Regions from separate parts of the Mesorhizobium sp. GW821-FHT04C10 genome, predicted to be linked through region 2. Evidence: riboswitches for the same ligand, from Rfam matches in the RefSeq annotation. Region 2 holds a riboswitch; each other region holds the start of a gene.
The links. A riboswitch is a leader RNA that binds a small molecule or an ion and turns the genes downstream of it on or off. The one in region 2 is predicted to bind cobalamin.
Positions count from the first base shown of each region.

Region 1: another riboswitch for cobalamin. It lies ahead of AC07UC_RS01985 (aromatic ring-hydroxylating oxygenase subunit alpha); the one in region 2 lies ahead of AC07UC_RS25140 (DUF1636 family protein).
Region 3: another riboswitch for cobalamin. It lies ahead of metE (5-methyltetrahydropteroyltriglutamate--homocysteine S-methyltransferase); the one in region 2 lies ahead of AC07UC_RS25140 (DUF1636 family protein).

Region 1 covers NZ_JBWKTL010000001.1:439,310-449,850, reverse strand. The annotation lists gene AC07UC_RS02015 (dihydroxyacetone kinase subunit DhaK) at 1-338, opposite strand, end outside; gene AC07UC_RS02010 (SDR family oxidoreductase) at 354-1,124, opposite strand; gene AC07UC_RS02005 (substrate-binding domain-containing protein) at 1,185-2,171, opposite strand; gene AC07UC_RS02000 (ABC transporter permease) at 2,258-3,262, opposite strand; gene AC07UC_RS01995 (sugar ABC transporter ATP-binding protein) at 3,297-4,775, opposite strand; gene AC07UC_RS01990 (FAD-binding oxidoreductase) at 5,307-6,407, opposite strand; gene AC07UC_RS01985 (aromatic ring-hydroxylating oxygenase subunit alpha) at 6,428-7,675, opposite strand; cobalamin riboswitch at 7,793-7,993, opposite strand; gene AC07UC_RS01980 (DUF680 domain-containing protein) at 8,488-8,688, shown strand; gene AC07UC_RS01975 (DUF680 domain-containing protein) at 8,761-8,964, shown strand; gene AC07UC_RS01970 (DUF680 domain-containing protein) at 9,033-9,269, shown strand; gene AC07UC_RS01965 (ABC transporter ATP-binding protein) at 9,347-10,459, opposite strand; gene bglA (beta-galactosidase BglA) at 10,491-10,541, opposite strand, start outside.
Region 2 covers NZ_JBWKTL010000001.1:5,154,503-5,165,043, reverse strand. The annotation lists gene AC07UC_RS25180 (class I SAM-dependent methyltransferase) at 1-385, opposite strand, end outside; gene AC07UC_RS25175 (hypothetical protein) at 626-1,324, shown strand; gene AC07UC_RS25170 (TetR/AcrR family transcriptional regulator) at 1,355-1,981, opposite strand; gene AC07UC_RS25165 (MFS transporter) at 2,107-3,291, shown strand; gene AC07UC_RS25160 (D-arabinono-1,4-lactone oxidase) at 3,304-4,581, shown strand; gene AC07UC_RS25155 (alanine racemase) at 4,578-5,711, shown strand; gene AC07UC_RS25150 (bifunctional helix-turn-helix transcriptional regulator/GNAT family N-acetyltransferase) at 6,045-6,995, shown strand; gene AC07UC_RS25145 (AraC family transcriptional regulator) at 7,002-7,835, opposite strand; cobalamin riboswitch at 8,113-8,317, shown strand; gene AC07UC_RS25140 (DUF1636 family protein) at 8,408-8,806, shown strand; gene AC07UC_RS25135 (ABC transporter ATP-binding protein) at 8,803-9,591, shown strand; gene AC07UC_RS25130 (ABC transporter substrate-binding protein) at 9,637-10,541, shown strand, end outside.
Region 3 covers NZ_JBWKTL010000001.1:6,732,907-6,743,447, reverse strand. The annotation lists gene AC07UC_RS32225 (aromatic ring-hydroxylating oxygenase subunit alpha) at 1-817, shown strand, start outside; gene metE (5-methyltetrahydropteroyltriglutamate--homocysteine S-methyltransferase) at 922-3,252, opposite strand; cobalamin riboswitch at 3,355-3,568, opposite strand; gene AC07UC_RS32215 (multicopper oxidase family protein) at 3,771-5,165, shown strand; gene AC07UC_RS32210 (PTS sugar transporter subunit IIB) at 5,203-5,490, opposite strand; gene AC07UC_RS32205 (PTS sugar transporter subunit IIA) at 5,512-5,973, opposite strand; gene AC07UC_RS32200 (PTS galactitol transporter subunit IIC) at 6,048-7,454, opposite strand; gene AC07UC_RS32195 (NAD(P)H-dependent oxidoreductase) at 7,794-9,110, shown strand; gene proC (pyrroline-5-carboxylate reductase) at 9,113-9,928, opposite strand; gene AC07UC_RS32185 (O-antigen ligase family protein) at 9,989-10,541, opposite strand, start outside.

The DNA.
Region 1 (10,541 bases), 4.7 Mb from region 2:
ATGTTGTCGCCGGCATAATTGCCGTAGAGGCAGACGACGCCTTTGCCGCCATTGGCTTCGCGCGCGGCGTCGAGAAAGCTCTTGGCCGTCGGCGAGGAGAACAGTTCGCCGACCGCGACTGCGTCCAGCATGTTGCGGCCGGTGTAGCCGATGAAGGCCGGCTCGTGACCGGAGCCGCCGCCGGTGATCACGCCGACCTTGCCGGCGACCGGGGCATGCCGGGCCGCGATGACGCGCGGGTTGCTGCTGCCGAGCCTGACGATGCCGGCATGCGCCTTGACGAAGCCCTTGACGGTGTCCTCGACGACCTCGTCCGGATTGTTGATGAAACGCTGCATTGTTGCTCCCGCCACTCAGATTATGGTGTAGCCGCCGTCGACCAGAAGGTCGGCGCCGTTGATCATGTCGGCGCCGTTCGAGGCCAGGAACACGGCGGCGGCGGCGATCTCCTGTGGAAAGGCGAAACGGCCGGTCGGGATGCGCAGCTTCAGCGCCTCGCCGCGCGGCCCGTCCCAGGCCTTCTTGCCCAGCTCGGTCAGGACCACGGTCGGCGAGATCGTGTTGACCGTGATGCCGTGCCTGCCCCATTCGGCGGCAAGCGTCTTGGACAGGCCGATGACGCCGAACTTCGAGGCGCAGTAGGCGGCGTGCTGGTCGATCGCCACGGTGCCGGCCTGCGAGGCCATGTTGATGATCTTGCCGCCCTTGCCGGCCTTGATCATGGCGCGTCCGGCGGCCTGGGAAACGAGGAATGTTCCCTTGAGATTGATGGCGATGGTCTTGTCCCAGGCGTCGAGGCTGAGGTCCTCGGCGGGGGCAAGCATGACGACGCCGGCGCTGTTGACGACGATGTCGATATGGCCGAAGGTCGCCTGTGCCGAGGCAAACACCGCCGCCACGGACTGCGGATCGGATACATCGCAGACGAAGGCTTTCGCACCATTGCCGAGTTCGGCGGCTTTCGCCTGCGCCACCCCATCATTGATATCGATCACTCCGACAATGGCGCCCTTGGCGGCGAATGCCGAGGCGATGGCGCTGCCGATGCCCGAAGCGCCGCCGGTGACCAGGGCGACCTTGCCGCCCAGCGAAAAATTGAGATCAACATCTATTGTTTCGGTCATGGTTCTCTTCTCGGCCTGATGGAGTGCGGGGCGGACCGCAAAGCCCACCCCGCGGCTGGATCACTTGCGCGTCGCAAGCAGCTTGTCGACATTGTCCGCCGTCACCGGCGTCCACGGCACATTGTAGAGCTTCTCCTTGCCGTCCTTCCAAGGCATGTCCTTGTAGGTCTCCCAGATGTCGGACTCCGGCTTGTAGTCGCCCTTCTTGGCATTGAGGATCGCAAGGTCGAGCGCGCCCTGCGCCTGGGCGCGCGCGTCCTGCAGGATCGAGGTCATGTCGCCGTTCTTGACGGCATGCAGCGCGTCGGTGATGCCGTCGATGCCCGCGATGGCGAAGCTCTTGACGTCAAGTTTGGCGGCCTTGATCGCCTCGATGGCGCCGAGCGCCATTTCATCGTTCTGGCCGATCACGCCGTTGATCTGGTTCGGGTGAGCGGTGAGCCAGTTCTCCATCAGGGTCTGGGCCTCGGCGCGCGACCAGTTCGCCGTCTGGTCCTCGAGGACCTTGACGTCAGGGCATTCGGCCAGCGCCTTCTTGTTGCCTTCCAGGCGCGAGATCTGCGCGGACTGGCCGACGGGGCCTTCGAGGATGACCACATTGCCCTTGCAGCCGATCTTGTCGAGCACGGTCTTGGCTTCCATGTAGCCCGAGATCGTGTCGTCGGATCCGACATAGGAAGTCAGAAGATCGGAATGGACGCGGGTGTTCGAGCCGATGACCGGAATGCCGGCGTCGGCGGCGGCCTGCACGGCGGCAGCGCCCGCGTCGACGTCGATCGGCGCGAAGATGATCCCGTTGTACTTCTGCGTGACCATCGTCTTGAACTGGTCCTGCTGGACCAGCGCGTCATAGCGGCCGTCGAACACCGTCAGTTCGACCTCGCCGCTCTTGACGGCGGGATGGTCCTGCAGCGCTGCCACCCAGATCTGCATGAACTCCGCATTCAGCCCGTAGGGCGCGGCGCCGATCTTGATCTTGTCCTGGGCCATGGCTGGCGCGGCCAGCAGCGCGGTCGCGGATGCGAGCGCGATCATCCATCTTTTCATTTCGTTACCTCCACCTTGAGTGAGCGACCGACATGGTTCGCCTTGCAACGGACACGCCTGACGCAGGTCCGGTACCGGAAAGGGGCCTAGGCCCCGTAGTTTCGCTTCTGGTCGAGCATCACGGCGCCGACGATCAGGGCGCCCTTGAGGACCTGCTGGTAGTAGGATTGGATGCCCATCAGATCGAGACCGTTGTTCATGACGCCGATGATCAGCGCGCCGATCAGCGTGCCGGTCACCCGGCCGACGCCGCCCGACAGGCTGGTTCCGCCGATCACCACCGCAGCGATCGCGTCGAGCTCATAGGCTATGCCGGCCTGCGGCAGCGCCGACCCGGTGCGGGCGCTGAGCAGCATCCCGGCGAAGCCGGCAAGGCCACCGGAAATGACATAGACGAGGAACTGGATGCGGGTGATGTTGATGCCCGAGGTCCTGGCCGCGTGCGGGTTGCCGCCGACGGCATAGATGTAGCGACCGAAACGCGTCCGATTGAGGATCCACCACGACACGGCGAACACGACGGCAAGAATGATGACCGGCGCCGGTATGCCGAACACGTCGCCGGTGCCGATCCAGCGGAAAGCCGGTGTCAGCGCCGGAACCGGACGGCCGCCGCCATAGATGAGGGTCATCCCGCGCGCCGCCGAAAGCATGCCGAGTGTCGTCACGAAGGCCGGCACCGAGAAGCGCGACACGATCAGGCCCGAGACCGCGCCGCAGGCAATGCCGACCAGCAGGCCGATGCCGAGACCCAAGGCGACCGGATAGGGCGCGCCGGCGACGCCGGCGGTCGCCGAACTGGTCATGAAGCTGGCGCTGACGATGCCGGCGAGCGCGACGACGGAACCGACCGAGAGATCGATGCCGCGGGTGAGGATGACGAAGGTCATGCCGATGGCCAGAACACCGTTGATCGATGTCTGCAGCAGCACGTTGGAGATATTGCCGGCGGTCAGGAAGAACTCGTTGGAGACCGACAGCGCGGCCACCAGGATCAGGAAGGCAAGGAAGATGCCGTATTCCTGGATCAGCAGCCGGCGCTGCTCGGAACCGAGCCAGCCTTGCATCGTCTTCTTGTCGCCAACCGACATTCCTGGCTCCTTTGCCGCCGAACCGTGTCCCTGTTCAGGTCGATAGGTGGACGAGGGATTGCGCATCCGTTTCCTCCCGACTGAAGATCCCGGCGCTTCTGCCGGCCCGCATCACCATGATCCGGTCCGAAATCCCGAGAACCTCATCGATCTCGGAAGAGATCATCACCACCGTGCCGCCGGAGGCGGCGAAGTCGCAGATGATCCGGTAGATTTCACGCTTGGCGCCGACATCGACGCCACGGGTGGGCTCGTCGAGCAACAGCACCTTCGGGTCGCGCAGGAACCATTTGCCGAGCACCACCTTCTGCTGGTTGCCGCCCGACAGGCCGGAGACCGGCATGGTGTCGCGCGCCGCCTTGATCTGGAACCGCTCCCGCATCCGGCGGCTTGCCTCGGCCTCGCGCGCCCGGTCCATGGCGAAGGCGGGGCTCATCTCGGGCAGGCTGGCCATGCAGATGTTGGCGCGCACGGAATCGGAAAGATTGAGGCCGGTCAGCTTGCGGTCCTCGGTGACCAGCGCCAGGCCGTGCGCCATCGCATCGGCCGGTTTCGCGATGGCGACCGTTTTACCGTCGATGGCGATGGTTCCTGCCGAAGGCCGGTCGAGCCCGAACAGGCAATTGAAGATTTCCGTCCGTCCGGCACCCATCAAGCCGTAAATGCCGAAAATCTCGCCCTTGCGTGCTGAGAAGGAGATGTCCTCGATCTTGTTCGGGCAGGTCAGCCCGGCAATTTCGAGTCCGGTTTCCTCGGTCGGCGTGTTGGTCTTGACGTATTCCTCGGACAGCTCACGACCGACGATCATGCGGATCAGGCCGGGTCGGTCGATCTCGGCAAGCGCCCCGCTGCCGACATAGGAACCGTCCCGGAAGACGGTATAGGAATCGGCGACCTGGAAGATCTCCGACAGGCGATGCGACACGTAGACGATGCCGCGGCCCTGTCTTTGCAGGCGACCGATCGCGGCGAACAGGTGCTGCGCCTCCCGCTCGCCGATCGCCGACGTCGGCTCGTCCATGAAGATGACCTCGGCGTCGTGGCTGAGCGCCTTGGCGATCTCGACCAGCTGCATCTGCGCGACCGAGAGGTTCATCATGTATTGGGTGGCTCGAATGTCGAATTCGAGGTCGTCCAGAAGCTTCTGCGCGGCGCGGTTCATGGCGCGGAAATCGATGCCGCCAAACCGCGCCTTGGGCTCGCGGCCGAGATAGATGTTCTCGGCGACCGTCATGTGGGGAACCGGGCTCAGTTCCTGCTCGATGATGGCGATCCCCGAGGCCAGCGCGTCGGCGGGGCTGGCGAATTCCACCTCCTTGCCGCGGCGGCGGATCGAGCCGGCATCGCGCCTTTGGATACCCATCAGGATCTTCAGAAAGGTCGACTTGCCGGCACCATTGCCGCCGCAAAGCGCATGGACCGTGCCGGCGCGAAGCTCAAAGCGGCCGTCGCGCAAGGCCGCGACGCCACCAAAGGACTTCTTCAGCCCTTCCACTTCGAGCAGCAGTTCCACCATCGTCCTCCCATGACTTCGGCGATCCCTGTCGGATGCCGATCGGCACGTGTGACCTCCCGCCCAAATGCCGATGCTGACAATAGTCAAGTTGCAATCGACAAATGTCAAGTGATGCGCAAATTTTAAAATCTGTAGACCGGAGGCGACGCGCTGGAGTTCGAAAAGGCATGGAAAAACAGAGGGCTACTGTGCTCGCCCTTATAAGGAGCTAGCTAGACGGGAGATGGCGTTCACGGGTTTGTTCCGCCGGTGATCCAGGACGGAAGAGCTGTGAGGGCGAACCGTCAACCGCGTTGCGGCTTGTCAGGCGCGGTCGGCTGAGCAGAGAGGAGCTCCGCCGAAAACAGACGGGAGGTAAGGGCGCCGCAGGCCACGACGATGACACCGTCCCGTGCCCCGAGGCAGGCACGAAAGCGCGTCCTCGGTCCCGGTCTCGTCTTGTCCGGCCCCATCGCGCCACCAAGCACGGCACCCGGTCGTCGCCGGAGCGGCCGAGGACCATGCGGCGCGGGTCCGACCCGATATTGTCTACGCCTCGATTTCGAGAGCCGATAGCGGCTTCGAGCAGCAGGCGAGGATGAAGCCGTCGTCGATCTCGTGATCGAGGATGCCGCCATTGTGGCTCATCTCGACGGCACCGGAGACTTTCTTCACCTTGCAGGTTCCGCAAAGGCCGAATTCGCAGGCCGCGGGTATCCGCACGCCGGAGGCACGCGCTGTCTGCAGCACGGTCTGGCCGGCGACGCATTCGGCGTCGACGTCAGAAAGCGCGAAGCGGATCGGCGTTGCGGCCTCGACGGGAACGGCCACGCCATCCTGCGGCGGCGTTGCGAACGGCGCCGGGATTTCCTCCACCGCCGGTGCGGCAAAGCTTTCCTGGTGGTATTTCGTCATGTCGAAGCCGGCGGCTTCCAGCATGCCGCGCACGGCGCGCATGAAAGGGTCCGGACCACAGCAGAAGATTTCGCGTTCACGGAAATCGGGCGCCAGCAATGGCAGCCGGATGGCGTCGATGCGCCCCATATGGCCATACCAGCCCTCGCGGCTTGACCGCTCCTCGATCATGAAGCCCAGCGACAGGCCCGGCATATGACTGCCGAGCAGCTCCAGCTCCTTGCGGAAAATGATCTCTTCGGCGCGACGCGCGCAATTGACGAAGCCGACATCGGTCCATGGCGCGCAGTCGTTCAGCCAGCGCAGCATCGACATCATCGGCGTCACGCCGGAACCGGCCGAGATGAACAGGTATTTGGCCGCCGGATGGCTGTGCAGCGAAAAGTCGCCGCTCGGCCCATAGGCCTTGACGTGCGAACCGGGCACGAGGTGATCGAACATCCAGCGCGTGCCGATGCTGCCGGCCTGCGCCTTCACCGTGACCGCGATCGAGAAGGGCCGCGACGGCGAGGAGGACAGCGTATAGGTGCGCATCAGCGGCCCGTCCGGCGCAGGCAGTTCCAGCGTCACGAACTGGCCCGGCTTGTAGCGGAACCAGGTCTGGTTGTCGGATCGGAAAGTAAAGGTCTTGACGTCAGGCGCCTCGTCGCTGACGCCGATCACTTCCAGCACCTGCAGCCTGTCGTTCCAGGGGGCCATCTGATCGAGATGGCGATAGAGGCCAAGGTCGGTCATCGCATTCATCCCTCAACCTCTCAGGCGACGCTGCGCAACGCCGGCCGGCCGCCTTCGGCGAGGCGCGGACCGATGAAGCGGGCGTACCAGTCGACGAACTGGATCACGCCGCCCTCGTGAAGCTCCGAATAGGGGCCGGGCTCATAGGCCGGCGACAGGATGCCGAGGGCATTTTCCTCGACGATGCGGCGGTCCTGATCGTTGGTCTCGGTCCACACATGGGTGAGCTCGGCAAGATCGTAATCGACGCCCTCGACCGCATCCTTATGCACCAGCCATTTGGTCGTCACGGCGGTTTCGGTGGCGCTGATCGGTAGCACGCGGAAGGTGACGGCATGGTCGATGAGGATATGATTCCAGGTCGTCGGGTAGTGATAGTGCATCAATGTGCCGATACGGTCGGCCGAGACGCTGTCGGAAAGGTTCTTCTTCACCGCCCGCTTGCCGTTCATCGTGTAGCTGACCGCATCGCGCAGCAGCGGCGCCCGGGTGGCGCGGTATTGCCCCGCCGGGTCGATGCGGAACTTGCTCGGCAGGCCGGCCGCTTCGCATTTGGCCCAGTGCGCCAGCATCTCCGGATCGCTGTCGGCGCCTTGCACGCCGGTCACGGTCGGTGCTTCCGGGAAGGTTTTGCACAGCTCCGGGTGATTGCCCGCGCAGTGATAGCACTCGCGGTTGTTTTCCCAGACGAGCTTCCAATTGCCCTTTTCGACGATGGTGCTCTCGAAGGCGATCTTTGCCTCGCTGAGTCGGTGCGGCTTGAGATAGGGTTCGATCATCGCCCGCATCGGGGCGAAGTCGGCTGGATCCTTCGCCAGGCAGATGAAGATGTAGCCGGCGACGCTCTCGCAGGCGACCGGCTTCAGCCCGAACTGGCTCTTGTCGAAGCCGTCGGCCATCTGGCGGGCAAACAGGAGGCGACCGTCGAGCTCATAGGTCCACTGGTGATAGGGACAGACCAGTTTGGCGGCCGTGCCCTTGTCCGTGTTGCAGACCCTGCTGCCGCGATGGCGGCAGGAATTGTGGAAGGCGTTGATCTTGCCCTGCTGATCGCGCACCAGCACGACCGGGTAGTCGCCGATCTGTACGGTGATGAAGCTGCCGGGCTTGGGCAATTCGCAATCATGGCCGATGAAAAGCCAGTCGCGGTACCAGATCAGCTCCATGTCGAGCTTGAAATAGTCCGGGTCGGTGTAGAAAGGCTGCTCGAGCGAGAAACCCTCTCTGCGGCTGCTCAAGAGCCTCAGCATATCGTTGCGCACATCCATGTCCTGTCCTCGTGTTTAAGGACTGACTATGGTGGTGATGGAGGAAGGATCGGATGCAGTCCCCGGCGAAGCGCCTGTCATGCACTATCCACCTCTTGACCGCCCACCGCGATCAGTCGAGTTCAAAAATCTCGGGCTGGTTTCCGGGCTCTGGAGTGTCCTTTCGGACGGTCGCGACACCTTCCCAGGCTTTCGCCCAGTGGTCTCCCGTTGCGACTTGAACTCCACCACCGTTGCGGGGGCAGCGCCGGACTTTGACCGGCTTCCCAATTCTCCGCCCCGTCGTCACGAAGCGGCACCTGAGATGGCCATGATCTAATCACGACAGCGCATGCGACATCGGCATGAAAGCGACATCGCATCCATGTGGCGCGACACGCTTCAGCAACGATCGAGTCAGGAAGAACGGCCACGAAACGCGTCTCGGTGACGACGATGCCGGCTATCGAAATCGCCCCGGAACCGAAGCAAAAAGGGTTAACGGTTTCGAAAAGTGACTATTAGCAGATTCTAAAATCGAACCGAACGGTTCGTTTCTGTTGACGGTGCGTACAGCACGCTGTGAACGCTGAGCCGTCGATACACCAGGTGATCGTATTGCTGGTTTTATCTAATCGATTGATATCAAAAAGAAAAATGTTTGCAGTGGAATGCCTTGGTACAATTTCAAGTGGTGGATTCTTGGTCCACACGGAACAACTTCGTGATTGGAAACGGCCACATGGCTTTCCCACATCGGGGCTGTCCGAACGACGCGATTTTAATCCCAAGACACGCCGCTAGACGGACGGGAAAATACTGGAGTACCAAAAATGAAAAAGATTGTTCTCACTGCCGCCGCCCTTCTGGCCATTTCCGGCAGCGCCTTCGCTGGTAGCGATCACTATGGTTCGAATGCCGCTGCAGCCACTGCTGCCGTCGACAATTCGTACACCGCTTCGACCAAGAAGTCGGAACCGGCTGCTCAGGCGCCTGTCACGGGTGCCGATCGCAACCTCTTCGGCAACAACTAACAGTCGATTTCCAGCAGGCGGTGGCCCTGGCTCGCCGCCTTGGCGGAACTCGAAGAATTCAGGAGACTTGAAATGAAGAAGATCATCCTTGCTGCCGCCGCCGTTCTGGCTATCTCCGGCAGCGCCTTCGCCGGCAGCGACAACTACGGCTCCAATGGCGCCAACCAGCCCGCTGTCACTTCGACCGACAGCTCGTACACCGCTTCGATCAAGAAGTCGGAACCGGCTGCCCAGACACCTGTCCAGGGTGCCGACCGCAACCTCTTCGGCCACTAACGGCCGATTCTCCGGGGTGGCGGGCATGCCTGCCGTCCCGTTGAAACTTGAAATTCAGGAGACTTGAAATGAACAAGATCATCATCGCCGCCGCCGCCGTTCTGGCTCTCTCGGGCAGCGCTTTCGCCGGAAGTGACAACTTCAACTCCAATGGCGCCAACCAGCCTGCCGCGACTTCTGTCGACAACTCGCGCACGGCTTCGATCCGCAACGGCGATTCGCCCGTCTACAAGCTGCTCAATTCGTCGGGCGATGTGCAGAAGTCCGCGCCCCAGGGCGCCGACCGGAACCTCTTCGGCCACTAACAGCCAAAGTCGATCGTAAAAGAGAGCGGCGGGCCTTGCCCGCCGCTATTTTTGTTTCTGCCGTCGAGACGGGCTTCTTAAGCGGCCTTTGCTTCCGCTTCATGCAGCGCGAAGGACCGCCCGTCCGTGTCGAAGATATGCAAGTCCTCGGCATTGGCGGTCAGCCGCAGCGTCGAGCCGCGCTTGACCTCGACATTGCCCGGCAGCTTGGTCACCAGTGGCAGGTCGGCGCGGCCGATGTCGACATAGACCAGTTGAACCTCGCCGAGCTGCTCGACGTAATCGACCGTTCCCTCGAACAGATAGTCCGCGCCGGTGGCGATGATCAGGTCCTCCGGCCGCACGCCGAAGCTTACAGCCGCACCCTTCGCCGAGGCCGGCGTCGTGATCGGCACCGTAGCCTTGCGCCCGCCGACATGGCTGACGACGGTAGGGCTGCCTGATTTGTCGATCGTCGCCGGCAGGATGTTCATGGCCGGCGAGCCGATGAACTGGGCGACGAACAGATTGCCGGGCTTCTTGTAGAGATCCATCGGCGTGCCGACCTGCTCGATGTGGCCATCCTTGAGCACGACGATGCGATCGGCCAGCGTCATCGCCTCGACCTGGTCGTGGGTGACGTAGATCATGGTCGTGTTGGGCATCGATTCCTTGAGCTTGGCGATCTCGATGCGCGTGGCGACGCGCAGTGCGGCGTCAAGGTTCGACAGCGGCTCGTCGAACAGGAACACTTTCGGATTGCGCACGATGGCGCGGCCGATGGCGACGCGCTGGCGCTGGCCACCCGACATCGCCTTGGGCAGCCGGTCGAGATATTTGGTCAGCTGCAGGATTTCCGCCGCCTGGCGCACGCGGCGGTCGATCTCGGCCTTGTTCTCCTTGCCGATCTTCATCGAGAACGCCATGTTGTCGTAGACGGTCATGTGCGGATAGAGCGCATAGGACTGGAACACCATGGCGATGCCGCGCTTCGACGGCGGCACGTCGTTGACGACCTCGCCGTCGATCTTGAGCTCACCCGAGGTGATTTCCTCGAGCCCGGCGATCGAGCGCAGCAAGGTCGACTTGCCGCAGCCCGACGGACCGACGAAGACGATGAATTCGCCCGATTTGATATCGAGGTCGATGCCGTGGAGAATATTGAGATTGCCGTAGGACTTCTTCACTTGTCTCAGATTGACATCGGCCATTGGTTTCCTCCCAGTGATCTCTCAAAAAGATTCAGTCGATGCGCCCGAACCAGGCGCCGTAACCACCAAGTTCGATCGAACC
Region 2 (10,541 bases):
CACGCTTGCCAGGCTTCAGCACTCTTGCGATTTCGCCCAGCAGCGCATGGCGGGCGGCTTTGGAATCGACTGCCGACAAGCAGCCGTCGCCGATGACCGCGTCGAAACTGGCCCGTTCCAGGGGGAGGCTTAGCCAATTGCCGGCCATCGCCCTTCGCGAGGCGTTGTCGCCGGCCCACACGCCGGAAATCATGGTTGCCGATTGATCGATCGCCAGCATCGATCTGCCCAGGATTGCCAACTCGGGCGTCACGCCGAGCAGAAGGACATCGGCATTCCCGAGATCAAGTTCGCGATCGAATATGTCGACGGTTTCCGCGGTTGGCCGGAGCGGGGCGTCCAGGAGCTTCCAGTGCCGATGATAATTATCCCAATGATTTGGCATTCAAACCCGTTGGAGCCCAGGAAAGTCTAGCATCGACCTATGAGAGCCGCTTAATGGAAGCGGGTATGGAAGCCAAGGGGAATTGCTGTGTCGCATATCGTCGTCATAACGCATGAGCATGACCGGTTCCTGGGCAAGCGCAATCTTATGTTGCGGAGGGGCAGCCCCTATTTGCTCTTCGATGTTCTGGAAAACCTGAAACGGCGCGGCCATTCGGTCCGGATCCAGCAAGGTCCATCAATGACATACAATGCTGATATCGCGGTTTTGCATGTCGATGCGACAGTAACGCCCGCGGACCATGTCGACTATGCCAAGGGCTTTGCGTTCTGCCTCAATGTCGGGGCGTCCGATATCTCGAAACGGCGGATCAGCGGGGCCCTGATATCGGAAGGCGACGCCTGGCAGGGCCCGGTCATCGTCAAGAGCGACCTCAACAATCGGGGTATTCCGGAGACACTCCTCAACCGGCGATCGAGGCGCGCCGGGAAGCCGCCGCCTTTTCCGCATCTGCCAACCTTGCAACCCTATGAGGTCTATGGATCTCTCGGTGAGGTTCCGGACGGCATCTTCGGGAACGACGATCTGGTCGTGGAAAAGTTCATCCCGGAAAGAGAGCCCGACGGTTTTGCGGCGCGCTTCTGGGTGTTTTGCGGGGAGCGCGAGCGCTGTACCCGCTACGTCTCGCCAAACAGCCTGGTCAAGGCATCCGAAACGATCCGGCGTGAGCCCGTCCCGGTTCCCGACGAAATGCGTGAGCGGCGGCGCGAACTCGGCTTCGACTACGGAAAGTTCGATTTCGTCCTGCATGAGGGCAGGGCCATTCTGCTTGATGCCAACAAGACCCCCGGCCGTCCCCAGAATCTCGCGAAGATGTTCGCGGCCGGCGCCGCCGATCTGGCCGACGGCTTCGAAGGCCTCATCCGTCAGGCAAGATAGGCTAACAAGCGGCTCAGGCCGACGCTCCGTCTAAAGAAACAGCCGCAACTGGGTGTGGATGATCGACCGGTAATCCTCGATGGTGCGGCGGCTTTCCGCTTCGCCCTCCGCAAGTGCCAGGCGCACCACGCCGCCGGCGAGCTGGAAGATCAGCAGAACGATGCGTTCGAACTGCTCGTGCTTCGGCGGCTCGATCAGGCCGATGACGTGGTCACAGAACATCCTGGCCTGGTGCCGGGTTTCGGCGATGTCGAGATTCTTGAGCGCCTTGTCGGCCTGGATGGCGTTCTGCAGATCCTGGATGGCCGGATCGCCGGCGACGCGGCTGAGGTAATCGTCAAGCAGCCGGTCGGCCGCGACGATGACGTCCTTGGCTTCGCGGACATCGGCGATGATATCAGTCAGTCGCGCGCGGCTGACCTCCGAAAACCGCTCATAGAGCATCGCCAGGATCGCCGACTTGTTGGGGAAGTAGTGATAGACGGTGGCGATCGGCCCGCCCGCCAGCATGCCGACCTCCTTCATGGTGACGGCGTCGATGCCCTTCTCGCCGATCAGCTTCATGGTCGTCGACAGGATGGCGTCGATGCGCTCGCGGCTGCGCTCCTGCTTCGGCATGCGCCTCGGTTCGGTCGCTGTTCGCCTTGCTTGTGTCATGCACCGGTCTTTCGCTCGAACTGCCAAATTCTGGTTGACAAGAAATATGATCAAGTATCAGGTCCTGAAAATGCTGACAGATTGTCAGCTTTTCTGCCGTGCGGCAAGGATGTTGGGAGGCGCCTTTGACATCTGGTGACTCGCATACCGGGAGCGGCGACTGGCTGGTCGGCAACCCGACCGGCGGCCAGCTTGCCTCCGCCCTGTGGATCGGATCGGTCGGTCTGCTCATTCTCGGTATGCAGCCGGTTTTGCTCGGCGCCCTTTATACAGAGGGCCATGTCAGCGGCGATGAACTGGCACTGGTCGCCACCGCCGAGCTGATCGCCATCGCGATCGGTTCGGCGATCGTCGCGACGCTGCTCTCGGCCCGCAACATGCGCTGGAAGAGTGCGGCCCTCCTGCTCCTGCTGGCGCTGGCGAATGCCTGGACCGCCTATGCCGCCGGCGCCAACATGTTGATGGCGGCCCGCGCCGTGGCCGGCCTTGCCGAAGGCGGCCTTGTCGCGGTCGCCACCGAACTGATCGCCCGCTCGCGCCGGGCCGAGCGCATCGGCGGCTATTTCGTCACCATGCAGACGCTGGCGCAGTGCCCTCTGGCCCTGCTGCTGGCGCTCTATGTCATTCCAGCGGCCGGGTCGGCCGGCGGCTTCCTGGTTCTGGCGGTCGTCTGCATCCTGTCGCTGGGGGTCGCCTTCACGGTCCCCGCCGCCTACGCCGATCTGCCCAAGGACGAGGATCTGGCCAATGTGCTCACGGTTCCTTCGATCACGGCGTTGTTGTGCATCTTCTGCTACTTCATGTTCTTTGGCTCGATCTGGGCCTTTCTGGAGCCGCTTGGCGCCCAATTCGGCATCGACGGCCGCACCGTTGGCCTGATCGTATCGGCCAGCCTCGCGATGCAGGTTCTAGGCGCGATGACCGCGACCGTGTTCGAGGCGCGCATCGACTATCGCCTTGCCATAGCCGGAATTGGCACCGTCGCACTTGTCGCCTCGCTCATCCTCGCCAGCGGACCTGGCCTCACCACGTTCTGGGTCGCCGCCCTGGTCATGGGTTTTATTCTCCTGTTCATCGTGCCCTATCAGATCCGGCTGACGATCACGGCGGACGAGACCCGCACGGCCGTGCTCTTGGTGCCGGCCGCGCAGCTCCTTGGCCTGGCGGTCGGGCCGGTCGCGGCGTCGCTGCTCATTGACGGCAAGGATTTTCGCCCGGTTCCGGAATTCGCTGTCGGCAGTGCCTTGGCCAGTGTGCTGCTGCTCGGCCTGTTCGTCCTCGTCTCGCGGCACCGCCGCGCCGTTGCCTGACCGGGGGGTAATATGTCCAGCTGGAGCAACTGGTCGGGCTATGTCACGGCCGAGCCGCGGCTGATCGCCAGCCCCGCCGATGCCGGTGAAGTAGGTGATCTCATTCGCACCGCACCCGGCCCGATCCGCGTCGTCGGTGCCGGTCACTCCTTCACGCCGCTGGTGAAATCGCAAGGCACCATCCTGTCCCTGGAGAAACTGGAGGGGCTGGTCTCGCATGATGCTGAAAAGCATCAGGCGCGCGTGCGGGCGGGCACGCGGCTTGGTTCGCTCATGCACATCCTGCAGGATATCGGCCAGGGCCTGCCCAATATGGGCGACATCGACCGCCAGGCGATCGGCGGCGCATTGGGCACCGCGACCCATGGCTCGGGACCGACGCTCGGCGCCTATCACACGCAATTGGAGACGGTGCAGATCGTCGACGGGCTTGGCAAGGTTCGCGAATTCACCAGGGCAGGGGATCAGGACACGATCCACGCCATCGGCGTCGCGCTCGGTGCCTTCGGCGTCATGAGCGAAATGACGTTGAACAACATTGCGACCTACAGGCTGCGCCGCCGTAAATGGGTGCTGCCGATCGCCGACATGCTGCGCGATTTCGAAACGATGATGAGCGCGCACCGGTCGGCCGAATTCTACTACATCCCGTTCTCCGGCCATGCGCAGTTCATCGCCAGCGACTTGAGCGACGCGGCGACCACCGCGCGTCCTACCGAGAATGACGAGGCCGGACTGCGGACACTGCGCCGGCTGCGCACCGGGCTCGCCTGGCTGCCGTCACTGCGCCGCCGGCTGATCCAGGGTGCCGTCGCCAAGGTGCCGTCCGAGGACTATGTGCAGGACTGGCTCAATGTCTATGCCAGCGACCGGCAGACCAGATTCAACGAGATGGAATATCACCTTCCGTTCGAGGAGGGACCGAAGGCGCTGGCCGAAATCATCGAGCTGACCGAAAAGCGCTTTCCCGAAGTCTATTTCCCAATGGAGGTGCGCAGCGTCGCGGCCGATCAGTTCTGGCTCTCGCCCTTCTACAACAGGCCGACCTGTTCGATCGCCATCCACCACGATGCGGCGAACGATCCGTTGCCGTTCATGCAGGCGGCCGAGCCGGTCTTTCGCAGATATGGCGGCAGGCCGCATTGGGGCAAGATGCACAGCCTGAAGGCGGCGGACTTCAAGAAGCTCTATCCGCGCTGGGACGATGCCATGGCGGTGCGCCGCGACATCGATCCGCGAAACCGTTTCGTCTCGCCCTATATGGCTGGCTTGTTCGGCATCGAACCATGAGCGCCTATTTCGCCACTCTATCGCAGGCGCTGAAGCAGGCCGGTATCTTCCAGCCCTGTCTGGTGCTGGACCGCGACCGGCTGGACAGCAACATCGCCCTGGTGAAGGACAGGCTTGATCCCAGCCTTGCCGTGCGGCTGGTCGACAAGTCGCTCGCTTGCCTGCCGCTGCTTTCGCATATCGGCAAGGCGCTTGGAACCGATCGCTTCATGACTTTCCATCCGCCGATCAGCGCGGCGGTGCTGAAGGCGTTCCCGCATGCGGATCTGCTATACGGCAAACCGATGCCGGTCAGCGCGGCAAGAGCGGTGCTGGTGAAGGGCGACGCCGACTGGTCGCGTGTCTGCTGGCTGGTCGACAGCGACGAAAGACTGGCGGAATATGGCGCTCTGGCCGCTGATCTCGCTATCGAACTGCGTATCGCCTTCGAGGTCGATGTCGGCCTGCATCGCGGCGGGTTTGCCCGCCCGGCCGAGATCAAGGCGCTGACGGTGCCGAAGGGCCTGTGTTGCGAAGGCATCATGGCCTATGAGGCGCATGCGCCGGAAATCCCCGGGCTGTTTGGCGGTGCTGCCAAGGCGTTGATGAAAGCCTCGGCGCTGGCGGCAGATTTCGTCGTGGCACTCGAACCGGATCAGCGCCGCATCCTCAACATCGGCGGCTCGAAGACGGCGCTGCTGCATGGCGCGGGCGTTGCCAACGAAGTCTCGATCGGCTCGGCTTTCGTCCTGCCCAGCGATTTCGACAAGCCGGGGCTCAACGGATTCCAGCCGGCCGCCTTCATCGCCACCCCGATCCTCAAGGCGGCCGATGCGGCGCTGCCAGGCCCGGTCTGGTTCTCGAAGGCCTTGCAGGCGCTCGGCCTCTTCCCGCGCAAAGGCTGCTATCTCTATGGCGGCAAGTGGATGGCCGAAGCGGTGTTCCCGGAAGGCATGAAACCAAACGGTCTGATGGGGTTTTCCTCCAACCAGCAATTCATGAGCCTGCCGGCAACAGCGCAGGTGAAGCCGGGGGATTATGCCTTTCTGAGGCCGACGCAGAGCGAGGCTGTGCTGCAGCAATTCGGGCCGATCGCGGTATTTTCTGGCGGCAAGATCGTTGATCGCTGGCCGGTGTTGCCGATGGGTTGAGGGGCGCCACTGCGGTCGTGATTGGCGCACCGACCCCGCGATGTCGTCATTCTAGGGCGGAGCGACGCGAAGCGGAGCGCAGATCCTAGAATCCATGCCGTTACCCTTCCGCTATGCAACGAAATGGATTCTTGGCGCCTAATGCAGACCCATGAAGCCCGTTCTGCGGCGTGGCGCGCTTCGGCCACCGTCACGGAATGGATTCCAGGGTCTGCGCGCGTCGCTTCGCTCCTTGCTCCGCCCTAGAATGACGAAGTTGTGAGGTGCGTCGGGTCAACCATTTTATTGACTAAGTCAACCAAATGATCAATCCTGTGCGGACAGGAGATGCCCATGACGATTCACCATCAGCCCGGTAACGAAGCGCCCAACAAAGACCTGATCGACGCGGTGCGGGCTTTCAACCGCTTCTACACCCGCCAGATCGGGCTGCTCGACGAAGGGCTGCTGAAAAGCGCCTTCTCGCTGACCGAGGCGCGCGTGCTCTACGAACTGGCGCACCGCGACGGTCTGACCGCGACGGACCTCGGGCGCGACCTCGGTCTCGACGCCGGCTATGTCAGCCGTCTGCTGAAGAAGTTCGAGCGCCTTCACCTCATCTCCAGGTCGACGGTGGTTTCGGACGCCAGGCAATCGTCGATTGCGCTGACGCTGGCGGGCAGGAATGCCTTCGCGCCGCTGAACAAGGATTCGCACGACCAGGTCGCGGCGCTCCTCGATCGGCTGCCTGCGTCGGAGCAGGACCGGCTGGTGAAATCCATGCGGACGGTCCAGGCTCTGCTGGGTGAAAGCGCCGAGCCAAGGATCCCTTATCTGTTGCGGCCCCTGCAGGTCGGCGACATTGGCTGGATCATCCGCCGGCAAGGCATGCTCTACGCGCAGGACTATGGCTGGGACGAAACCTATGAGGCGCTGGTTGCCGAAATCCTCGCGGCATTCGTCAAATCCTTCGACCCGAAATGGGAACGAAGCTGGATCGCCGAGCGTGATGGCGAGGTCGTCGGCTCGGTCTTCGTCGTGCGTAAATCGCCCGAGGTGGCGAAGCTGCGCCTGCTCTATGTCGAACCTTCGGCGCGTGGCCTCGGCATCGGCAGGCGGCTGGTCGAGGAATGCATCGGCTTTGCCCGTGCGAAGGGCTACAAGACGCTGACCTTGTGGACCAACGATATCCTGATAGCCGCCCGGCACATCTACCAGGCGGTCGGCTTCACACTGACCGAGGAAGAACCTCACCACTCCTTCGGCAAGGATCTGGTCGGCCAGACCTGGGACTTGGAATTGTAGTGCCGGTCAATCCTTGATCGGCACCCAGATCTCCAGTCCGCCATTGCCGCTGCGCGGATCGAACTCCGGACCGTAGCGTTCGAATTCCGGCGCGTCCGCTATCTCGTGCCCGGAGGCCGGCAGCCATTTGTTCCAGATCGTGTTGACGGTGCGGCGGATGGTCGAGATGTGCTCGCGATGCGCAAACACCGCATATTTCTGGGCGGGTATGCGCACGCGGCTGAGTTCCCTTGGAAGGTCGGAAAAATCGGTGACCTCGACACCGGCGACGTAGTCGAAATTGCCGGCATCGTCGCCGTTGGCGCAGACGCCGTAGGCGACGTCGCCGGTCTCGCCCGGAATGTTGCAGATATAGGGACCGAAGCGTTGCCACTGCATCGGAATGGCGGCGCTGGTTTCACAGGTGTAGCGTTCGCCGAGCCCAGCGATCAGCAACGGCCGGCTGGTCTCGAAGCGTGGTGGTTCGAGAGCGGAAAGAAAGGATTGGTCCATCAGGATCGGCTCCACGAGGTCGAGGGTCTTGGTCGAGCCTTGCGCGCGCACCATCTCGGGCGTGGTGCCGAACTGGTCGCGGAAGGCGCGGGTGAAAGCCTCATGCGAGCTGTAGCCGGCATCGAGCGCCACCGAGAGGATGTCGGGGGCTCCGCCGGCCAGCCTGCGCGCCGCCTCGGTCAGCCTGCGTGCGCGCATGTAGCCCATGACCGAGCGGCCGGTGGCAGCGCCGAAGGCGCGCGTCACATGAAAGCGCGACACGCCGCTGCTTTGGGCGACATCGTCGAGCGAGATCGCCTCCGGCAGATGGCTCTCGACAAACCACAGCGCTTTCTCGGTCGGGTTCATGGGTTCCTCGCATTGAGCGGATCATCTTGCCGCCTTCGCGCGCGGCAGTTTGATCGAAATTGCGCTTGCCGTGCAATCCGGACGGCAACGCTCCGCGGCCAGCCGCATCTCCAGGAGCGAGACTGGCTCGATGTCTTCTTTCGGGCAGAAGCCTCACTTGACTTAGCCGAGCGGTACGATTTAAATCGTAATGTAATTACATTACGTCTGTAAGTTCAGCGCCGCCGCGGGATCGACAATGCACCGAGAAATCCGTTGCGAAGCAATTGGGGGAAAACTACGATCGAGTGGTGATGGTCCCCGAGTCGAAAGGCGAGGGGTGAAAAGGGAACACGGTGAGACCCAATAGGTCGAAGCCGTGGCTGCCCCCGCAACTGTAAGCGGTGAGCAAGATCCGAAATGCCACTGGCCGGCAAGGCTGGGAAGGCAGGATTGCGCAACGACCCGCGAGCCAGGAGACCTGCCATCACTGAGTTGACCGGACGGGGTGTGCCGGGAGGAAACGTGGACGTCGGTCTTGTCGGCCGTCTCGCCAACATCCTTCCGTCGCCAGTTTTGGAAAGTGACGGAAGTTGGACGGCGCTATCGATCACCGCATCATCGTGTGCACGCTTTGCCGTGACGTTCCGACCGGTATCCGGTCGGGCGAAAGCCTGTGCGCCGATTTGTGCTCCCGGCTCTCGGCCCATGATGAACCCGCCGTGGCGCATGGCTTCACGATCGAAGGCGTCGAATGCATGGCGGGCTGCGCACGGCCGCTGACGGTAGCCTTCCAGGCGCCGGGCAAGGCCACCTATCTCTTCGGCTCCGTCGATGCCGAGGCCGACGCCGGTGATCTCGTGCGATTTGCCAGGCTTTACGCCTCGCTCGCCGACGGTTGGTGCAATTCCGGACAACGTCCGCCGCGGCTGGCCGGCAAGACGCTGGCCCGCATCCCGGCGCCGGGCAAGCTGGCGGGTGATAGTCGATGACAATGCCACTCCTCGAGGCGCGCGACCTGGGTGCCGTGGCGAATGGCCGGAATCTGGTCCATGCGGTCAGCCTTTCGATCGCCACCGGCGATCGTCTCGCCATCATCGGCCCCAATGGCGCCGGCAAGACGACGCTGCTGCGCATGCTATCGGGCATGCTCAGGCCAAGTTCGGGCGAGGTGACGCTTGGCGGGCGACGCCTGGACAGGATCTCGACAGCCGAGCGGGCCTTGCACATGGCCGTCGTCGGCCAGACCGACCAGCCGGATCCGCGGCTGGCGGTGATCGACTATGTCGAACTTGGCCGCGTTCCGCATGCCGGCCTGAGGCGCAGGAGCGAGGAGCGTGACATCGTGGTGGACGCGCTGCGCCGGACCGGCCTTCTGCCGCTGCTTGGCCGCACCATTGGCTCGCTGTCTGGCGGGGAGCGCCAACGCGCCCAGCTGGCGCGCGCCATCGCGCAGCAACCGAAAGTGTTGTTCCTCGACGAGCCGACCAACCATCTCGACCCGCGTGCTCGCGGCGAGCTTCTCGAACTCGTCGCCGGCTTCGGCATGACGGTGATCGCGGTGCTGCACGACCTGGCCCTGGTGGCGCCGTTCGCCACCAGGGTCGCGGTGATGAACGAAGCGCGGCTGCACGCGTTGGCCGCACCGCGCGAAGCGCTGACGCAACAGCTGATCCGCGAAATTTTCGGCGTCGACGTGTTTCGCCTGCGCCACCCCACCGAGGACCGTGAACTGACGGTGTTCGATGTTCCGAACCGCGCCGCGCCGCCATCCTGATCGAACCATCCCTCATCAGCACTGTTCAACCAAGGAGCAAAATCCGTGAAACGTCTCGCCTTGTTGCTCGTCTTTTCCTTGCTGGCCTCTACCGCCTTCGCTTTCCCCGTCACCGTCGACAGTTGCGGCAAGCCGCTGACCTTCGACGCGCCGCCCAAGCGCGCAGTCATCCATGATCTCAACATGGCCGAGATGGCCTTCGCGCTGAAGCTGCAGCCGTCGATCGTCGGCCTGACCGGCATCACCGGATGGTACAAGGTCGGCCCCGAATTCAAGGCCGAGCAGGGCTCCATCCCGGAACTCGCGCCCAAATACCCGACGCTCGAGAACCTGGTCGCCGTCGAGCCCGATTTCTTCTTCGCCGGCTGGTACTATGGCATGAAGCCGGGCGGCGACGTGACGCCCGACACGCTCGCCCCGCACGGCATCAAGACACTGGTGTTGACCGAGAGCTGCGTCCATCTCGACAAGAACCGCCCGGCGGCTTCCATGGACCTGCTCTATGGCGATGTTGAAAAGCTGGGCAAGATCTTTGGCAAGGAGACCGAGGCGCAGAAGCTTGTCGCCGGCTGGAAGGCGCAACTCGCCGACATCACCGCGAAGGTCGGCGACGCCAAGGGAACCCGCGTGTTCCTCTATGATTCCGGCGAGGACAAGCCGTTCACCGCCGGAAAGTTCGCCATTCCCAGCGCCATGATATCAGCCGCCGGCGGTGACAACATCATGGCCGACATGGACACCAGCTGGGGCAACACCGACTGGGAAACCGTGGCCTCGCGCAATCCGCAATTCCTCATCCTGCTCGACTACCAGGATGGCGGCGGCTACAGGAAACTGCTCGATTTCCTGAAGGCGCATCCGGCGATGAAGGAGACGGACGCGGTCAAGAACGAGCGCTTCGTGGCCCTTCGCTATGCCGAACTGACGCCTGGACCGGCAAACATCGAGGC
Region 3 (10,541 bases), 1.6 Mb from region 2:
CCGCGCCGCGCATGGATTGAAGAAGCTGCATGTCCGCCTCGCCGAAGGTCTGGTGTTCATTTCCTTCGCCGAGATGCCACTGGATTTCGATCCGGTCGAACAGTCGCTGCGAACCAGCTGCGGCCAGTATGGTTGGGCTGATGCCAGGGTGGCGCATCGCGAGACCTATCAGGTTGACGCCAACTGGAAGCTCGCCGTCGAGAACTATGTCGAGTGCTATCATTGCGGTCCGGCGCATCCGGAATATTCGCAGACGCATGCGCTGGAAAAGCCGGCAGAAATGATCGAGCAGCTCAACGCCGCAATGGAGCAACGAACCGGCGCGCTCGGCGTCGAGATCGGCAGCGGCGACCACTGGCGGAACTCGGCCGCCGGACAGGAAGCCATCCACACTTTCCGCTATGCGCTCTACGATGGTGTTTCGAGCGGCAGCCAGGACGGCTCGCCGGTGGCACCGCTGATGGGCCGCTTCACCGACTACGATGGTGGCGTCACCTCCATCCATCTCGGCGGCACGAGCTTCCTCGTCTGCTACCCCGACCACGGCATGATCTACCGCTTCATTCCGAAGACGGCTGATACCTGCGAGATGGAACTCATCTGGCTGGTGCGCGGTGACGCGGTCGAGGGCCAGGATTACGATCTGGAGAAGCTGACCTGGCTGTGGAAGGTCACCACCGACGAGGACAAGAAAATCATCGAGCACACCGCGCGCGGCGTGCGATCGCACTATTTCGTACCCGGACCGATCGCGCCGATGGAGTACAACGAGCTGCGCTATATCGGCTGGTATCTCGAGGAGATCAGCCGACCCTGAGCCAGGGCAATTTCCAGGAAAAGTGTGAGGCTTTCCCTTGGGAATTGCGTCAAGACAATGAGATAGCGGAGCCGCCATCGGATGCGCTGGCGGCTCCGCCGGGATCAGGCCGCGGCCCTGAGCTGTCTTGCCGCCTCCACCATGTTGACCAGTGCCGGACGGACCTCGTCCCATCCGCGGGTCTTCAGGCCGCAATCCGGATTGATCCAGAGCTGCCCGTCGGCAAGGCGTTGCCGGGCCAGCGTCATCAGATCGATCATTTCGCCGACCGCCGGAACCCGAGGTGAGTGGATGTCGTAGACGCCCGGGCCGATCTCATTCGGATATTTGTGGGTCCGGAACGCGTCGAGAAGCTCCATTTTCGACCGCGACGTCTCGATCGAGATGACGTCGGCGTCCATCGCGCTGATCGCATCGAGGATGTCGTTGAACTCGGAATAGCACATATGAGTGTGGATCTGCGTGCCGTCTCCAACGCCTGACGATGCCAGGCGGAAGCACTCGACCGCCCAGTCGAGATAGGTCTGCCAGTCGGACTTGCGCAGCGGCAGCCCTTCGCGCAGGGCGGCTTCGTCGATCTGGATCATTGCCGCGCCCGCCGCTTCCAGGTCCACCACTTCGTCGCGGATGGCGAGCGCGATCTGGCGGCAGGCCACGCTGCGTGGGATGTCGTCGCGCACGAAGGACCAGTTGAGGATCGTCACCGGCCCGGTGAGCATGCCCTTGACCGGCCTGTCCGTAAGCGACTGCGCATAGTGCCACCACGAGACCGTCATCGGACGTGGCCGCGACACGTCGCCGAAGATGATCGGCGGCCGGACATAGCGCGAGCCATAGCTCTGCACCCAGGCATGTTTGGTGAAGGCAAAGCCGGCGAGTTGTTCGCCGAAATACTGCACCATGTCGTTGCGCTCGAACTCGCCGTGAACCAGCACGTCGAGGCCGATCTCTTCCTGCCAGCGGATCGCCGTCTCGGTTTCCTTCTTCAGGAAGGCCTCGTAATCGATATAGCTCAACTCGCCCTTGGCATGAGCGGAGCGCGCCTTGCGCACTTGCGGGGTCTGCGGAAACGAGCCGATCGTGGTCGTCGGAAAGTTCGGCAGGCCAAGTTTTCGTGCCTGCAACTCGCGCCGCTCGGCGAACGCGCCCTGCCGGCGCCGCATCGGCTCCGTGACAGCCAGCAGCCGGCCTTCCACCAGCGGATCATGCACCTTGAGCGATGTGGCGCGGGACTGGACGGCCTCGGCCGATGCCTGCAACTCCTTCGCAACCGCGCTCTTGCCTTCGACAAGCGCCTCCGCGAGCAGCGTCAGTTCGTCCATCTTCTGGACCGAGAAAGACAGCCAGGATTTGAGGTCCGCATCGAGCGTGGTCTCCAGCTCCAGATCGATCGGGACATGCAGAAGCGAACAGGAGGGCGCGATCTCGATGCGGTCGAGCGGCCAGCCGGCAACGACCGGGCGGATGCGGTCGAGAATGGCGGGCAGGTCGGCCCGCCAGACGTTGCGGCCGTCGATCAATCCGAGCGAAAGGACCTGGTCCTTTCGCGACAGGCGGGCAACGGGTTCCAACTGCTCCGGCGCCCGCACAAGGTCGATGTGCAGGCCGGCGACAGGCAAGGCCAGCGCCGTTTCCTGATTGTCGCCCAACGCGCCGAAATAGGTTGCCAGCATGATGTCGAGATCGGGAGCCGCCGCCGCGAACGTCTGATATGCCAGTTCGAGACCGATGCGTTCGGCAGCATCGAGGTCGAGCACGAGGCAGGGCTCGTCGATCTGCACCCAGCGGGCACCGGCCTGCGACAATTGCTTGAGAAGCTCGGCGTAAACCGGGAGCAGCCTTGGCAGCAACGCTATCGGGTCGAAAGTGCTGCCGCGCGCTTTGGCCAGCTTGAGAAAGGTGACCGGGCCGAGGATCACCGGGCGCGTACGGATGCCGAGGGCTGCGGCCTCGCGAAACTCGCTGAGCGGCTTGGTCGAACGGAGTTCGAACGTCTGGTCGGCGGACAGTTCGGGAACCATGTAGTGGTAGTTCGTGTCGAACCACTTCGTCATCTCAAGCGCGGCAACGCCGTGGGCGTGACCGCCATGGGCGCAAGCTTCATGGTCGTTGCCCTGATCGCCGCGCGCCATTGCGAAATAGACGTCGAGCGGAACCTCGCCTCCGTTCCAGCCATAGGCTTTCGGAATCGCGCCGACCATGATGGCCGTGTCGAGCACATGATCGTAGAGCGAGAAATCGTTCGAGGGGATTTTCGTGATGCCACGATCGCGCTGTTCGATCCAGTTGGCCTCGCGCAAGCGCTTGGCGGTTTGGAGCAGGTCTTCGGCCGAGCTCTTGCCCGACCAGTAGCTTTCCAACGCGGCCTTGAGCTCGCGATGCCGGCCGATGCGCGGAACACCGAGCGTGGCGGTCGGGACTGAGAAAGTAGACATTGCATACCCCATAAGGTTGGGGGCATGGGTCAAGCGGATGCATGCAGAACCAGCAGCGAAGGCCGCGGCCTGCAGGCTACCACCGGGACACCCCGCCCGTGGACGTTTCAGTTCGTCGGGGCAGGTCTCCTGGCTCACGGGTCGTCGCTTCTGTCCGTCTTCCCAGGCATTTGCCTAGTGACATCCTGGACAGCGGCTCGCCGCTCACAGTTGCGGGGGCAGCTCCGGCATCGCCATGGCACGGGCCATGCTCACCGGATTCCCTCTTAGCTCCGACCTCGATCAGGACCGGAGAACCACGACGCCACCATGTTCCACCAACACAGGCTTCATGTCAAGAAAGATATAAAGAGATGTTTATATCTTTACGTGTTTGTGACGCTATGATCGCTGGCGAATGCCACCAACATCGCCATGGTAATGGCGAGATGCGGTGTGCCAATATCGGCATTTGCACTGGTGGCTGGCCTGTGATCCAAGGCGACGATAAATCCCACGCTTTGCAGTTGGAGCGCTGAATGACCGGATTGACACGCCGCGGGCTCTTGAAAATGGCAGCCGTTGCTGGCGCCGGCGGGGTCGGGCTCTCGGCCATTGGCAGGCTCGGCAGCTGGGCCGCCGCCAGTCCTGAACCGGTGGTGCTGCAGACGGCGAAAATCCAGGCCAGCCTGATGGACGTCGGCCCGACCAACAATGTGCTGACCTATGGCAGCGCCGGAATGCCGCCGGTGCTGAGGATGAAGAAAGGCGAACCGTTCGCCGCGCGCCTGGTCAACGCCATCGACGATCCGACGACCATCCATTGGCATGGCATTCGTCTGCCCAACAAGATGGATGGCGTGCCTTTCCTGGTGCAGCCCTATGTCTACACCGGCGATCATTTCGACTACGCCTTCGCCCCGCCCGACGCCGGCACATTCTGGTATCACCCGCATTGCAACACGCTGGAGCAGATGGGCCACGGCCTGACCGGCGTGATCGTGGTCGAGAATCCGAATGATCCGAAATTCGACGCCGAGTTCGTCCTCAATCTGCGCGACTGGCGTCTTGGCGACGACGGCCAGTTCATCGATCAGTTCCGGCCGCGCGATGCCGCCAGGACCGGCACCTACGGCACGGTGCGCACCGCCAACTGGCTCGACCAGCCGCAATATGACGCGCCGGCCGGCGGGCTGGTGCGCCTGCGGGTTGCGATATCAGACGTTACCCGCATCTACGCCTTTCGGGTCGACGGCGCCGAGGCGATCGTGATGGCGCTGGACGGCAATCCGGTGCCGCAGCGTTTTTCGCCCGATGCCTTGCTGCTGGGGCCGGGCCAGCGCATGGAACTCGCCATCCGCATGCCGGACGAGGAGGGCGCGGTCGTCAGCCTGCGAGACGTCAGGGGCACCAAGCCCAAGGTGCTCACGACCTTGCGTGCGGTCGGCCGTTCGCTGAAGCGCGCCATTGGTGATGTTGCGCCGCTGGAGGTCAATCCGGTGGCGGAAGTGGATCTCACCGCCGCCCAGCATGTTTCGCTGGCGCTGAGCGCCACGGCGGAAAACGTCCCGAGCGACGGCATCTGCGGTTCGCTCGGCTACAGTTTCTGGGCCATCAACAAGGTGCCGTGGCCAGGCGATACATCCGATCCGACCGCGCCGCTGGCCGAGCTGAAGCTCGGCAAGAGCTATGTCATCGACATGGAGAACCTGACGCCGCAGTCGCATCCGATGCACCTGCATGGCATGAGCTTCAAGGTGCTGTCGTCCTCGACACGCCAAGTGCAGCCGCTGATTTCCGACACCTATCTCATCCAGCCCAACGAGAAGGTTCAACTCGGCTTTGTCGCCGACAATCCGGGCGACTGGCTGCTGCACTGCCACATCATCGAGCACCAGAAATCGGGCATGACGAGCTACGTCAGGGTGGCCTGAAGCCGAGCACCGTCGCCGGAGCCGCGTCGTCGGTGATCTACTTGCGCAGTTGCGCCTCGATCTCGTCGAGCACCTTGTCCTTGCCGATGCCGGTGAGGAAGGCGAGGCCCTTGATGACCGGCTTGGTCACCGAAGCCGAGATAGGGGTGGTGGCGACAATGAAGTCGACGCTGTCGGCCAGCCCCGGCACTTCGGTGGCTTTTGCCTGTTGCGCGTTGAAGGTCAGGCCGCGCTGCTTCATGGCCTCGGTGACGGCGACATTGACCGCCGTCGATGTTGCGATGCCCGTGCCGCAGGCAAAGAGAATAGTTTTCTGTCTGGACATCTCTTGCTTCTCCTTGGGTTATCAGCCGAGCACGGCACGTACGTCGTCAAGCGTCCTGGCGGACCTCAAGCCGTCCAATGCCTCTGGATTCTGGATGGTGGCCATGACGGACTGCAGCGCTTCAATCTGCTTGTCCTTGTCATTGATGGCAAGCAGGAAGACGAAGCCGACCGGCAGCTTCTCGTCGGGATCTTCCATGTTGGCGAACGTTACCGGCTTTCTCAGCGTGCCCATCGCGATGCCGGGCTTTAGCACATGCTCGGGATCGGTATGCGGCACCGCGACATTGTCGGCGCGCTCCAGCGGCAGTCCCGTCGGAATGGTCATTTCGCGGCGCACGACCGCGTCGGCATAGGAGCTTTTGACATAGCCAAGGCTCTCGAGCCGGCCGGCCAGGACGCGGATGATCTCCTCGTTGGTCGAGGCATCCGATCCGAGCACGACCGCTTCGGGATCCAGAAGCTGCATGAGGCTGTCGGACATGTTCTGCTCCGTCTATAAAAGTCGTGCGCCCGAGGAGGGCGCACGACCGTTTCAAATTCAAGGCGCGATGGCGCTTAGGCGGTGCCTTCGGCCGGCTCGTCCTCGGCGCCCGCTGCTCGTTCCCAGCCGAGCGGGTTGCGGCGGTAGAGGATGAACAGCGCGGCGATGACGACTGCGATCAGGATGATGCCGAGCAGCCCAAGTCCCTGGATCGCTTCGATGATCACATAGGGAACCCAGAGGAAGCCGTCGACCACCGAGGTGATCTGCAGCGCATCCGCCGGCAGTTTGAAGCCCGATGCGACGGCCGCGCTGGTGAACAGCGGCGCCAGCGCGTTGGCGACGTAGAAGCCGATGGCCAGCGTCACCGTGCCGATCACCACCATGCGGAACACATTGCCTTTGACCAGAGGCGCGGTCATGGCGACGATGAACGGGATGACCGCGAGGTCGGCGAACAGGATGACGCGGTTGCCCGGCAGGATCACCGACAGGATGATCGCGATGGGCACCAGGATCAGCGACGACGAGATCGCGGCCGGATGTCCGATCAGGATCGCCGAGTCGAGGCCGACGAGCAACTCGCGGTCGCCAGTGCGCTTGCGCACGAACTCCTGCGCCGCGTCGGAAACCGGAAGCAGGCCCTCCATCAGGATCTTCACCATGCGCGGCAGGAGCAGCATGACAGCCGCCAGTGTCATGCCGGTGCCCAGTACCTTGGCCAGCACCACGCTGAGATCACCGGCGTTGTAGAAGGCGATGGCGCCGAGCACGAGGCCGATGATCAGGCCGAGCACAACCGGTTCGCCGAACACGCCGAAGCGGCGCTCGATGGTCTCGGTGTTGATGTTGATGCGGTTGATGCCGGGAATGCGGTCCATGATCCAGTTCAGGATGATGGCGATCGGCAGGATCTGCGCCGAGGCGAGATGCGGCACCGAAATGCCGGGCACGCCGTAGAATTGCTGCACCGCGCGCGCCGACCAGTCGGCGAACAGCAGCGACAGGGCCGCGACCAGGGCTGCGATCGCAATGCCGTAGGCCAGATTGTTGGTGGCGGCGACGACGAGCGAGCCGACAAAGGCGAAGTGCCAGAAATTCCAGACGTCGACATTGAGCGTGCGCGTCATGCGCGTCAGCAACAGCACGATATTGACCAGGATGCCGACCGGAATGACCCACAGGCCGACCGATGAGCCGAAGGCGATCGCCGCCGCCGAGGGCCAGCCGACATCGATGATGTCGCGATGGATGCCGGTGTTGGTGACGATGGCCTTGGCGACGTCGCCGATCGACGTGAACATCAGCCCAAGCACAAGGTTGATACCGATGAAGGCGACGCCGATGGTGACGGCGGCACGGAAGGCCTTGCTGACCTTGGCACCCAAGACCACGGCTATGATGAAAATGACGATCGGCAGCAGGATTGTCGCACCGAGCGTGTCGATGGCCCCCTTCAGGCCAGCGAGAACTGTATCCATTCTTCCTCCCCTGGAGCGCGAGCCTACGCCTCGCAATGCTCCTTGATCTCATCCACGCCTTTGCCGCCAGTCTGGCGCAAAGGCACTCCCCAGATTGCCCGCGGCGAATGCCCGTCGACCTATCGGCTCGATGAACATTTGCCTTTGTCAGCAAACGAATGTTTTATTTAGACTGTTCACAACAATGTCAATTGGCAACCCTTTGGGCCAATCGGTCCGGGGAAGGTGCCTTTTTCGGGCATTTTGGGCTCGGAATCGCGGCTTGCGAGCGGTTTCATTGGCACACGCGACCGGTCCCTGCTAATCCGGCCGCAAATCAAGAAGCTGTGGACATCCTGCATGACCAATGTCGCCTTGACCGGCCTTGCCCGCGATCTCGCCCATCGTGCCGATGAGGGCCGCCCGGTGCGCATCGGCGTCATCGGTTCGGGCGAAATGGGCACAGATCTGGTCACGCAAGGCATGCTGATGCCGGGCATTTCGGTCTGCGCCGTCTCCACGCGGCGTCCCCACACCGCGCGCGAGGCCATTCGCATCGCCTATGGCGATGAAGCGATGGCGGTCGAAGCCGACACCGCGTCGAAAGTCACCGGTGCCATCGAGAGCGGCAGGATCGCCATCACCTCCAACGAGATGCTGGTCACCAATCCGCTCATCGACGTCGTCATCGACGCCACCGGCAAGCCGGGCGTCGCCGCCGATTTCGACCTGATGGCGATGGAGCATGGCAAGCATCTGGTGATGATGAATGTCGAGGCCGACGTCACCATCGGCTGTTATCTGAAGCAACAGGCCGACCGGCTTGGCGTGGTCTATTCGGTCGGCGCCGGCGACGAGCCGTCGAGTTGCATGGAGCTGATCGAGTTTGCTTCCGCGCTCGGCCTGACCATCGTCTCGGCCGGCAAGGGCAAGAACAACCCGCTCAATCGTGACGCCGTGCCCGACGATTATCGCGAGGAAGCGATCCGCCGCAACATGAACCCGCGCATGCTGGTCGAGTTCGTCGACGGTTCCAAGACCATGGTCGAGATGTGCGCCATCGCCAACGCCACCGGCCTGGTGCCCGACGTGCCCGGCATGCATGGCCCGAAGGCTGACCGCGACGACCTCGTCAAGGTGCTTATCCCGCGCGAGGATGGCGGGCTGCTCACGAAAAAGGGCGTCGTCGACTACACAATCGGCAAGGGCGTCGCGCCCGGTGTCTTCGTCATCGTCGAGGCGACGCATCCGCGCATCATCGAGCGCATGGACGATTTGCATATCGGCCACGGTCCCTATTACAGCCTGTTCCGGCCCTACCATTTGACATCGCTGGAAGTGCCGCTGACGGCCGCCCGCATCATGCTTTTCGGCAAGCCCGACATGGTGCCGTTGCCAAGGCCCGTCGCCGAAGTCTGCGCCGTCGCCAAGCGGGACCTGGCCGCCGGCGAGATTTTCGATGCGATCGGCGAGACCTGCTATCGCTCCTGGACGATGACGGTCGAGGATGCCCGCGCGCAGCGTGCCCTGCCGGTCGGCCTGCTCGAGGGTGGCAAGGTGCTGAAGCCGGTCAGGAAAGGCGAACTGCTGACCGCCGACAACGCCGCGCCAGACCCCACGACGAGGCTGTTCGCCTTGCGCCGGCTGCAGGACGAGATGCTGTACGGGGCAACCTGAGCTTATTTCCCCAGTTCGATCGACCGCAGCCGCGCCGCCTCAACCGCTTCGGTGAGCAGATTGGTCAGCCGGTCCTCGCCCATCAGCACGCCAAGGGCGGCTGCTGTCGTGCCGTTCGGGCTGGTCACCTGCTGGCGCAGCACGCCCGGTTCCTCCTGGCTTTCGGCGGCGAGTGAGGCGGCGCCATAGACCGTCTGCATCGCGAGCAGCTTGGCGGTTGCCGGCGGCAGGCCCGCCTTCTCCGCGGCCACGGTCAGCGCTTCGATGAAGTGGAAGATATAGGCCGGCCCCGATCCCGACACGGCGGTCACGGCATCCATCAGGCCCTCGTCGTCGATATCAGCCACTTCGCCGCTCGCCGACAGCAGGTCGGCGACGAAACGCTTGGTGTCGTCGGAAACCAGTTGATTGGAGAACACCACCATCATGCCCTTGCCGATCGAAGCAGGCGTGTTGGGCATGCAGCGCACGATCGGCGCGCGGTTTCCCAGGATTTCCTCGAAAGTCGCCACTGGTGTGCCGGCGGCGATGCTGACGAACGTGGTGCGCCCGTCCCCAAAACGCTTGTAGTCGGCGGTGACGTCGCGGATCACTTGCGGCTTCACCGCGATGACGACCAGATCAGGCACCGCGTCGGCTGGAAGAGCGCCGGCATCTCCAGCCGTGCCGCAACCGAGTGCGGCGGCGCGCTGGCGAAGATCGGCGTTGGGCTCGACGACGAAAACCGCTGACGGCGCAAGCTTGCCGGATTTCAGCCAACCCGCGAGCATGGCGTAACCCATATTGCCGCAGCCGGCGAGAACAAGCCTGATCGTCATTTGAAAGCCCTCCGAGGAAAGGCCTCACATAAACGTTCGCGCCGCGTCCGGAAAGCCCTGTCAGACTGGGCGGGAAGGGTTGCGCACCGCGATCGGACGCAGCGACACCTGCCTCAGGCCAAGCACGCCAAGCACGAATAACAGCCAAACCGGATCGCCGCGATGGAAAAAGAAGCTTTCCAGGAAGGCGTTCAGCGCGGTGAACAGCACCACCATCATGAAGAAGTCGCCGAGATAGATGTTTTCCTTGCGCAGCGGAATGCGCATGTAGTCGCGAAGCGGCGCGATGAGAAAAGTGTAGACCGCCACGCAAAGCGCCGGAACGCCCATCAGCACGGCGATGTCGAGATAGCCGTCATGGCCGTGCACGATGGTTCTGATGTCCCAGGGACGATCGAAGGGCTGATCCTGGTTGAGCAGCAGCGGCGTGCCCCAGAAGCTCTCATAGCCGTAGCCGGTCCAGGGCTTCTTCGCCAGCATCGAGCCGGCGAACTCCCACAGCGTCGTGCGGCCCGTATAGGTCATGTCGGGGAAATAGATCGCCGCCAGATGTTTCACCGGCGGCAGGAAAACAATGCCCAGCGTGCCGACCGCCGTCGCGATGATCGCCAGC